2 regions of the Janthinobacterium sp. PSPC1-1 genome follow, and region 2 is predicted to be linked to the other one. Evidence: predicted binding sites of a transcription regulator. Region 2 holds the regulator's gene; the other holds the start of a gene.

What was found. Region 2 encodes FNR, which switches genes on or off when oxygen is low (the NO sensors DNR and NnrR bind a similar motif). Its sites were predicted from a motif close to TTGATNNNNATCAA; they were not measured.
Region 1: a site for FNR is predicted at 2,424-2,437, ahead of ACP7EG_RS18030 (glycine-rich domain-containing protein). Genes of this name have one in related genera too.

Annotation. Positions count from the first base shown of each region.
Region 1 covers NZ_JAFCWP010000005.1:293,916-298,926, reverse strand. The annotation lists gene ACP7EG_RS18050 (SDR family oxidoreductase) at 1-181, shown strand, start outside; gene ACP7EG_RS18045 (hypothetical protein) at 265-525, shown strand; gene ACP7EG_RS18040 (hypothetical protein) at 724-993, shown strand; gene ACP7EG_RS18035 (hypothetical protein) at 1,236-1,475, shown strand; gene ACP7EG_RS18030 (glycine-rich domain-containing protein) at 1,563-2,306, opposite strand; gene ACP7EG_RS18025 (CHASE domain-containing protein) at 2,495-4,339, opposite strand; gene ACP7EG_RS18020 (glutamine--tRNA ligase/YqeY domain fusion protein) at 4,555-5,011, opposite strand, start outside.
Region 2 covers NZ_JAFCWP010000002.1:64,283-69,293, forward strand. The annotation lists gene ccoP (cytochrome-c oxidase, cbb3-type subunit III) at 1-63, shown strand, start outside; gene ccoG (cytochrome c oxidase accessory protein CcoG) at 68-1,450, shown strand; gene ACP7EG_RS07825 (FixH family protein) at 1,597-2,121, shown strand; gene fnr (fumarate/nitrate reduction transcriptional regulator Fnr) at 2,248-3,006, opposite strand; gene ACP7EG_RS07835 (response regulator) at 3,246-5,011, shown strand, end outside.

The DNA.
Region 1 (5,011 bases), on a different contig from region 2:
GCCGCGCCTGCCGCGTGCCGAGCTGCGGCAAGTGGTCACGCCGATGCTGCTGTCGTTCATGTCCGAATCGCGCCGCCTGCACAATACGCGCCTCAAGCGCGAGCTGGGCGTGCGCCTGCGCAACGCGCGCGTGGCCGATGCCTTGCAGTCGCTGTCTGCCGATACGGCCGGCATCGGGTAAAATGGCCGGTTATCTGCGCACTTTGCCGGGCCGGTGCGCAGCGCGCCGTTGCGGCGGTGCGCCATTCACTTAAGGACTACAGCATGACCACCCTCACTTACGAAGAATACCTGGACGAGGTCACCACCGTCCTGACGGAACTGTATGACCTCGACGACGACGCCGCCATCAAGCTGGTCGTCGCGGCGCAGGATACCGAATTTTTTGTTCCGCACGATGCGCATGAGGAAATGCGTACCGCCGAGCAAGCCAAGAAAGATGCGGTCACCCTGTTCGAGCGCAAGCAGAATCGCCAGCAAACGCAGGAAAAACAGCAACAGCGCGTGCGCCAGCAAAAGAAATAAGAGCAAGCCATCGGCCGCCAGGCCGCTGGAGCATGGCGCAGTGTGGGCTTCGGCGCAACACCGGAGCCTTGCCATTTGATGCAACGCAAACACGTCATGGCGAGCTGGCGATATGGTGAGCAATGTCGTCACGCGGCCTGGCTATTTGTGGCGGGCCCTACATAGCGCGACGCTGTTTCCCGCCAGCAGGAGCGAACCATGCGAGCTACGAGTCACCCCAGCAAGGAACAGGTGCGTGCCTATATGCGGCGTCGCGAACGTGCGCTGCAGCCGCCACCGCCGCCCGATGAAATTCGCAGGCAACTGGCCTGGTGCCGCGTGGACGCCTTCCCCGGCACTTGCCTTCCGGCCACGCCGGCCGGCGTGGCCGCGCAAGGCTGGCATTTATCCGCCGACATGGCCCGCCTGAGCACGCTCATGGCGATTGCCTGGCTGATACACAGCGGTGTTCCTCATTGTAAAAATTGATGACTTGCAGCAAATTTCTCCGATTTGAGTTATCCTCTAGCACATTCCAAGTGCGTCAATTCTCTTCAATTATCACAATTTTGCTTTAAGTTACGCAAAAATCAACAATAGCGTGTATTATATTGTTTGTGGCGTAAAGGCCGCATAAGTGATGGCGCTTTTTAGTGTGTTTACCCTGAATTATTGCAGAAGAGACATTCGGTTTCTTTGTGCACTAATACAACAAGTACGGATTTTTGATCATGTCTCTCAAACAAATTACCTCTTTGCCTACCTACAACCCGAATCGCGTCCTCGATGCGATCATCGACAAGCTGCAACTGAAAAACGATGCCGCCCTGTCGCGCGCGCTGGAAGTGGCGCCACCGGTCATCAGCAAGATTCGTCACAACACCTTGCCGATCGGCGCCACGATCCTCATCCGCATGCATGAAATCAGCGATTTCAGCATTCGTGAACTGCGCGAGTTGATGGCTGCCTAAGAGCGCCTGACAGACGGCAAACTGAGAGGTGCCGTCTGGGTACGTCAGGCTTGCCGCGTGCGGCAGCCACATCTGTTTTCCGTTTTTCTATTGCGGGGCGCGGTTCAGTACCGGACGATCGACATAGAAACGCCCCATTTCCAGGCTGGTCGAAGACGACTTGAGCACCGCTGCTGCCAAGGTGGCGGGCGCGCCGGAAAATGCCGTGCTGGCAGCGCCCGTCGCGCGGCCCGAATACGCCGTCGCCTGCACCGCTGCACCGGAAAACGCCGTCTGCCCGGCCCGGCCCGAGTACGCTGTCGCTTGCACCGCTGCACCGGAAAACGCCGTCTGCACGGCCCGGCCCGAGTACGCTGTCGCTTGCACTGCGGCACCGGAAAATGCTGTTTGTACAGCCCGTCCTGAATACGCCGCCTGTACGGCGCGCCCCGAATACGCCGTTTCTGCGCGGATATAATCTTCCCCGAACGTTTGCTCATACAGCTGCTTCATGCGCTCGCCCACGCGCTGGTGCGCCGCTTCGTCGTCTTCGCCGCGCAGGCCGATGTACGGAAAGTGATGCAGGAAGTAGCCGAAGACCTGTTCGCAGTCCGCCGCATATTTCAGGGTGTCGAGGATGTGGTAGTGCCAGAAGGTATCGACATCCATCAGCGGCGCTGTTTCTTCTTGCGGAAACTGTTTCATCAGGATCAGAAAGCGCCGGTACTCGAACTCCACCGCATTGGCCTTCTCCAGGCTCCATCCTTCGCCTGACTCTCGGTGCATCAGCTTGACTTTGATCGCGTCCAAATTCAAATCGGCAATTGCCTTGAAACTGTCGTTCGTATCCATGAATGTCCTTGTGGTAAAGAGCGTTGTGGGAAATACAGTGCAACAAGGGAGAGTGGTGGGGGTGTACTCCTGGTAAATAGTTAAGGAATGCCTAGCCCATGGCGGGCAGGTGCTGAGTTGTTCTACATCAATATTGCATCTAATTACAAAATACGCAAGCTGAGCTTGTTTCATGCGGGACGTGCCTGTCAGGTGCTGGCCCGGCTGTCTTCCTGGTAGGGAAATGCCGTGGCGTCCGCACCCAGCGGCACGCTGACATGCACGCTCATGCCTGCGCCGGGGCTGCTTTCGATGTAGAAAGTACCGCCCAGCAACTTGATGCGCTCCTCGATGCCCACCAGGCCAAACGAGCCCAGCTTGTTGCGTCCGTCGATGGCCGCGCCCACGCCGTTGTCGCTGACGCTCATCGACACGGTGTCGCGGCACTTTTCCAGCTTGACTTGCACGCGGCTGGCATTGGCATGCTGGGAAATGTTGCTGAGCGACTCTTGCAGGATGCGGAACAGGGCCGTGGCGCACTGGTCGCTCAAATAGATATCGTCATGGCTTTCGCTGATTTCGCAGGCGATGCCGGTGCGCTGGCGAAATTGCGCCACCTGCCATTCGACGGCCGCATTCACGCCCAGATCCAGCACGGTTGGACGCAAGTCGTTGATGATCTGCCGCACGCTTTTAATCGTGGCGTCGATCTGCTCCAGGGTCGAGCGGGCGCGGGCGTTCAGGCGCGGATGGCGGCGCTGCGTGCGCGAGGCCAGCATGTCGGCATCGATGCGCAGCACCAGCAGATTCTGTCCCAGGTCGTCGTGGATTTCGCGCGCGATGCGCTTGCGCTCCTCTTCCTTGATCCGGTCGGCGTGGGCCGCCAGGCGGCGCAGTTTCTGGTGCGACAGCTGCAGGCGGATCTGGCTGGCGCGCAATTCCTCCGTCATGCCCGTCGCCAACTGGATGGCGCGCCGGCGCGACGACGCCAGAGTGTGAAACAGCATGTACAGCAGCATGGCGCTGGCAAAACCGGTCAGCAGGGCCAGCCACGGCAGGAAGGCATCGAAGCGCGTATACAGGTCGCTCTTGCGCACGCTGAACAGCGCTTGCCAGACGCGGCCATTGTGTTCGATCAGCATCGTGCTGCTCAGGTAGCGTCCGGAGTTGCCGGGCAGCCACCATGGCGCATGCATGCCCGCCGTCGTGCTGTCGAAGATGGGGCGCATATCGTGCGGCAAGTCCGGCTGTTCAAGCGCCTGCTGGCCGATATCGAACAGGGTCAGGCGGACATTGTGTACCGGCATGTCGGCCAGCGCGCTGCGCATCATCGTCACCAGGTCGTAGCCGATGCCAACGGAACCCTGGTAGGCCGCGCGCCTTTGCTCCAGCGTATCGGTCGGCATGCCGAAGCGGTACACGGGCAGGCGCATGGCCATGCCCGTCAACTGCGGCCGGCCTTCCATCGGCACGGGGGCGCCGGAATTGCAGATCTGCCCGGTATCGCGCGACTGCGCCAGCGTTTCGGCGATCAGGGGCCGCGAAGCGATGTCATAGCCATACTTTTCCGCAGCGCTGGCAATCGGCTCGATGTAGACCAGCGCGGAATAATGGGGGCGCGGGCCGGGCGGATGGATGGCAAACGCCGGATAGCCGTCGCGCCCGGGCGGATAGTCGCGCTGCATGGCCGCTTCGAAGGCGGCGCGCTGCGACTCGTCGAGTTCCCGGCTGTAATTGAGATTCATCACGCCCGGGTAGTTCTGTTGCAAGGCGATGTTTGCCACGTAGCGGTGGAATTGCTCGCGGCTCACGTGTTCATTCGCGTGAAACAGGCTGGCCGTACCGCGCAGCAAGTTGGTATACGACTTGAGGCGCGATGTGATGGTTTTCTGGGTATTGCGCGACAGATTGTTGAACAGCTCGCTGGCATCGTTTTCGATCGACAGCGAGGCGGCCATGTAGAACAGCAGGCCCACCATCAGCGACATCACGACGCCGAGCATCCAGAGCGGTTTTTTTTCAGCAGATAAGTGTTTGCCGGCAGTAATAGACATCGCCATCCGCATCAGGAAGAGGAATCGGGTGCCGCCTGTGTGCTGGAGGCTGTACTGAGTTGCATAATCACTATCGGCATTGCAAATTGCTCAATAGCTGCCTAATATACAAAATTATCGTGAATATAGTCAACAGGCAATATTTTGCTGGTGGCTATGTTGCTAGAACGAAAAAAAACCGCCGCAGCGGTTTTTTTTGTGGCTCGTCCGGCGCCTTACTTGGCGGGCTGCCAGCTGTCTTTCAGGGTGACGATGCGGTTGAAGACGGGCTTGCCCGGCTGGCTGTCGACGCGGTCGGCCGCGAAATAGCCGTGGCGCTCGAACTGGAAGCGCTGTTCCGGCTGAGCCAGTTCCGCGCCCGGTTCCAGCCACGCTTGCACCACTTCCTTGGCCAGCGGGTTCAGGGCCAGCTTGAAGTCCTTGCCGCCCGCGTCCGGCTGCGGGTCTGTAAACAGGCGGTCGTACAGGCGTACTTCGGCGGGAATCGCCGTCGGCGCGCTGACCCAGTGCATATTGCCCTTGACCTTGTAGGTCGAGCTGCCTTCGGTGCCCGACTTGCTGTCTTCAAAGTAATTGCAATGCACGGCGATGACCTTGCCGTTTTCATCCTTGTCGTAGCCCGTGCACTCGACCACGTAGCCATAGCGCAGGCGCACGCGGCTGCCCGGCTTG
Region 2 (5,011 bases):
AAGGTCCACGTGCTGTCGGCGTATGTCTGGAGCCTGTCGAATCCACAGACGCCCGTGAAATGATGTAATGGAACCTCAAGTCATCAAGATGTATGCGGCCCGCGAGCAGATCTACCCTCGCGAGGCCAAAGGACGCTACGCTACCTGGCGATGGGTATGCGTATGGCTTACCCAGCTGGCGTTCTACGGCTTGCCGTGGTTGACCTGGAATGGCAGGCAAGCCCTGCTGTTCGATTTGACCACGCGCAAGTTCTACATTTTCGGCGTCGTGCTGTGGCCCCAGGATTTCATCTATCTGGCGGCCCTGCTGATCATCTGTGCGTATTTGTTGTTTCTCGTCACGGCCATCGCCGGGCGGGTGTGGTGCGGGTTCTCTTGCCCGCAAACGGTATACACGGAAATCTTCCTGTGGGTCGAACGCCGCATCGAGGGCACGCGCAGCGCGCGCATGGCCCTCGACAAGCAGGGACCCTCCGTGCGCAAGGCCTTCAAGAAGACGGCCAAGCACCTGGCATGGGGCGCCATCGCCCTGTGGACGGGCTTTACCTTTGTCGGCTATTTCACGCCGATCAAGGAACTGGCGCGCGAGGTGACCACCCTCAATTTCGGTCCCTGGGAATGGTTCTGGGTCTTGTTCTACAGCCTGGCAACCTACGGCAACGCGGGCTGGCTGCGCGAGCAGGTGTGCAAATACATGTGCCCCTACGCGCGCTTCCAGAGCGCCATGTTCGACCAGGACACCCTGATCATCACCTACGATGCCAAGCGCGGCGAACCGCGTGGCGCCATCAGCAAGAAGGCCGGCAACAACGACAAGCTGGGCGACTGCATCGACTGCACCCTGTGCGTGCAAGTGTGTCCGACCGGCATCGATATCCGCAACGGCCTGCAGTATGAATGCATCGGCTGCGCCGCCTGCGTCGATGCCTGCAATACCGTGATGGACAAGGTCGACCGGCCGCGGGGACTGGTACGCTACAGTACCGACCATGCGATGGAAAACAACTTCAATTCGAAGCAGATCCGCCAGCGCGCCATGCGCCCGCGCGTGCTGATCTACACTTCCATCCTGGCCCTGATCATCATCGCCGTGTGTACCTCGCTGGCGCTGCGCACGCCCCTGAAAATGGACGTCATCCGCGACCGCGGTTCGATGGGACGCGAAGTGGAAGACGGCATGATCGAAAACGTCTACCGCTTGCAGATCATGAACACCTCGGAGCAAATCCAGCATTTTAAAATCAGCGCTTCCGGCTTGCCGGGTCTGACCTTGCTGACGCGCGAAGAGGTGACCTTGCAGCCGACAGAAACGCTGGGTTGGCCGATCCGCCTGCGCGTGCCGCATGGCGTGGGCGAGAAGGGTTCGAACAAGATTGCAGTCGAGCTACAATCGCTGGACAACCCATCGTTGCATGTGCGTGAAAGCGCGGTATTCATCGTGCCGCGGTGATGTTGATTCGGGGTCGGACCCTCTGGGTCCGACCCCGGTATTTCGCCGTAGGGGTAGCATCAAACATGCGTTAGCTTTACTTTATTTTCAACCCAGAAGCAAAAGCTGGGGTCAGACCCAAAGGGTCTGACCCCAAGGAGAACAAAATGTCCGACAGTCTCAAGCTGCAAGCCCCCGTTGCCCCGTGGTACAAGCATCGCTGGCCATGGCTGCTGATGATCGGTCCCGGCCTGTCCGTGGTCGTCGGCAGCTTCATGGGCTATATCGCGTTTACGCAGCCTGATGCGCTGGTGGTGGGCGACTATTACAAGCAGGGCAAGGCGATCAACCAGGATTTGAAGCGCGACACGATCGCCAGCGACCTGGCGATGGATACCAGCCTGTCCTATGATGTGGCACAGGCGCGCCTGAGTGGTTCCGTGCACAGCTTCGGCAAGGCTTACCAGGGTCCGCTGCAGCTGCATCTGGCGCATGCGACCTTGCCGGAAAAGGATATCAAGCTGCTGGTGCAGCCCGATGCGGCGGGCAATTTTTCCGTGGCGCTGCCGATGCTCGAGCGCAGCCGCTGGCAAGTACTGGTGGAAAACGACAAACGCGAGTGGCGCCTGTCCGGCATCTGGACCTGGCCGCTGCAGCGCAGCATCGCGCTGCATGCGGATGAAGAGCTATAACGTACAGCGCCGGGAAAAAACCGTAGCGAGCGGCAGTGATTTGTGGCTAAGAAGCGCAGCTGTGCTAGAGCACAGCGAGCATCGCAGGCCGCAAAGCGCGACGCGCAGTAGGTTTTGACGGTGCTGTTATTTGCAGACGTCCGTGCCGGCTGTAATGGCTTTCAACTTGGCGGGCTGCAAAATCTCGATCTCGCGGTTGGAGACGCGCAGCCAGCCTTCCTTCTTGAATTTCGACAATAAACGGCTGACGCTCTCGATGGTCAGCCCCAGGTAATTGCCGATTTCCTCGCGCGACATGCGCAGCTGAAATTTGCTAGCCGAATAGCCGCGCGCTTCATAGCGCGAGGCCAGGTTGACGATAAAGGCGGCAAAACGCTGGGTCGCCTGCATATTGCCCAGCAACAGCATGACGCTTTGCTCGCGCGTGATTTCCTGGCTCATCATGCGATGGAAATGGCGCAGCAGGGTCGGCATATTGCCCAGCAACTGTTCCAGGCTGGAAAACGGAATTTCACACACTTCGCTGTCTTCCAGCGCCACCGCATTACAGTGGTGGCGGTCGGCGCTGATGGCGTCCATGCCCAGCAGTTCGCCAGCCATCTGGAAACCCGTCACCTGCTCTTCACCGCCCGGATTGATCTGGTACGTCTTGAAGTGCCCCAGGCGGATCGCGTACAGATTCTGGAACGAGTCGCCGATGCGGAACAGCGAGGCACCGCGCACGATCTTGCGGCGGCGGCCGATGATCTGGTCCAGCCTGTCCATGTCGCCCACATCGAGGCCCATCGGCAGGCACAATTGATGCATGCTGCAGGTCGAGCATCGCGCACGCAACGCTTCCACGGTCACTGTGGGCATGGTGGGAGTGAGTAGCGCTTCAGTCATGTCGGTACCTTTTAGAAAATGCAATAACGAGTTTACTGCATACAGGGTTGCCGTGTGCCAATTTCACCGCATTTCCGCTGAATAAACGACGTTCTAACCTTGATTATATGGCAACATCATTAAAAGCCCATGTGGGAAAGGCAATTTGCGCGGCGCCGCTTGCCAAGTTGATGTATTGATAGGAAAATTCCCGACAGCATTAGCTGCCGCCTGTACCGCCCGGTACTGAAAAGGAAATCATGAAGCCTCTCGGCATCAAAGCAAAAGTCGCGCTGGCCACCAGCCTGACCTCGATCGCCATGATCGCGCTGGTCACCATGATACAGGTGCAGCACATGCGCGCCGACTTCACCCGAGTACTGCTGAGCCAGCAGTCTGCCCTGATCACCCGCACCGCTGCCGAACTCGACGACAAGCTGGGCATGCTGCTGCAGATCGTCACGCTGACGGCCAGGCAGCAGCCGCCGGAATTGATCGCCCAGCCAGCCCAATTGCGCGAATACTATGCGCGCCGCTCGATGCTGGTACTGTTCGACGACGTGCTGGTGCTCGATGCGCAAGGCGCCGTCGTGGCCGACATGCCGGAAGTGGCGGGGCGCGCCGGCATCAACGTCGCCGAGCGCGAGTATTTCCAGACCGTCCTGCGCACGCGCCAGCCCATGATCACCGAGCCGATGCTGGGCAAGTCGAGCGGCATGCCCATCGTGCAGATGGTGGCGCCCGTGCTCACGGCCGATGGCCAGGTGGCCGGCGTGGTGATCGGTGTGCTGCGCCTGTACAAGGACAACCTGTTGGGACGCCTGCGCTCGGAAAAGATCGGCAAGAGCGGCTATTACTTCATCCTCACGCGCGGCGCCGTGCCGCGCTATGTGCTGCACCCCGATACCAGCCGCTTGCTGCAGCCGCGCCAGCCGAACGCCAACCTGACGACGACCCAGTTGCTGAAGAACGATGGCGAAGGCAGCATGGTCAGCACCAACAGCCGCGGCATCACGGCCGTCAACAGCTTCAAGCGCCTGAAATCGGTGAACTGGCTGCTGGCCGCCTCGCTGCCTCTCGATGATGCCTTCGAACCGTTCGATGGCGTGCTGTACCGGCTGGTGCTGTGGAGCGTCCTCGCTTCGCTGCTGGCCGCGTTTATTCTGGGCTGGGTCACCGTGCGCCTGCTGTCGCCGCTGGTGCACCTGCGCGACACGCTGCAAGCCATGCGCACCAGTGGCAGCCGCTTCACGCCCGTGCCGGTGCGGCAGCGCGACGAGATCGGCGAACTGACGGAAGCGTTCAACAGCCTGATGAGCGAACGCGACCGCCTGCAGCAGGAACTCGAAGCGCGTGCGGCGGAGCTGGAACAGGAACGCGACCGGGCCGAGGCGGCCAACCGCGCGAAGAGCGATTTCGTGGCCAACATGAGCCATGAAATCCGCACGCCCCTGAATGCCGTACTGGGCATGGTGTATTTGCTGGGCAATACCAAGCTCGATACGGAACAGCGCAAGTATCTGACCATGGTGCGCGTGGCGGGCCAGTCGCTGCTGGGCATCCTCAACGACGTGCTCGACTATTCGAAGATCGAGGCGCGCCGCATGGAGTTGTCGCCCGTCGAATTCGACCTCGACGAGGTCATGAACACGCTGGCCACGACGATGACCATGAATGCGGGCGAAAAGGAGCTGGAACTGGCCATCGCCGTCGAGCCGGACGTGCCGCGGCGCCTGGTGGGCGACGCCCAGCGCCTGCAGCAGATCCTCGTCAACCTGGCCGGCAACGCCATCAAGTTTACGGAGAGCGGCGAAGTGGTGGTGGCCGTCAGCCTGGCCGAAAGCCAACAAGGCCGCGCCTGGCTGCGCTTCGAAGTGCGCGACACGGGCATCGGCATGACGGAGTTGCAGCAACAGCAGCTGTTTGCCGCCTTTTCACAGGGCGACCAGAGCATCACGCGGCGCTTCGGCGGCACGGGCCTGGGCCTGGCCATCAGCAAGCAGCTGATCCACATGATGGGCGGTGA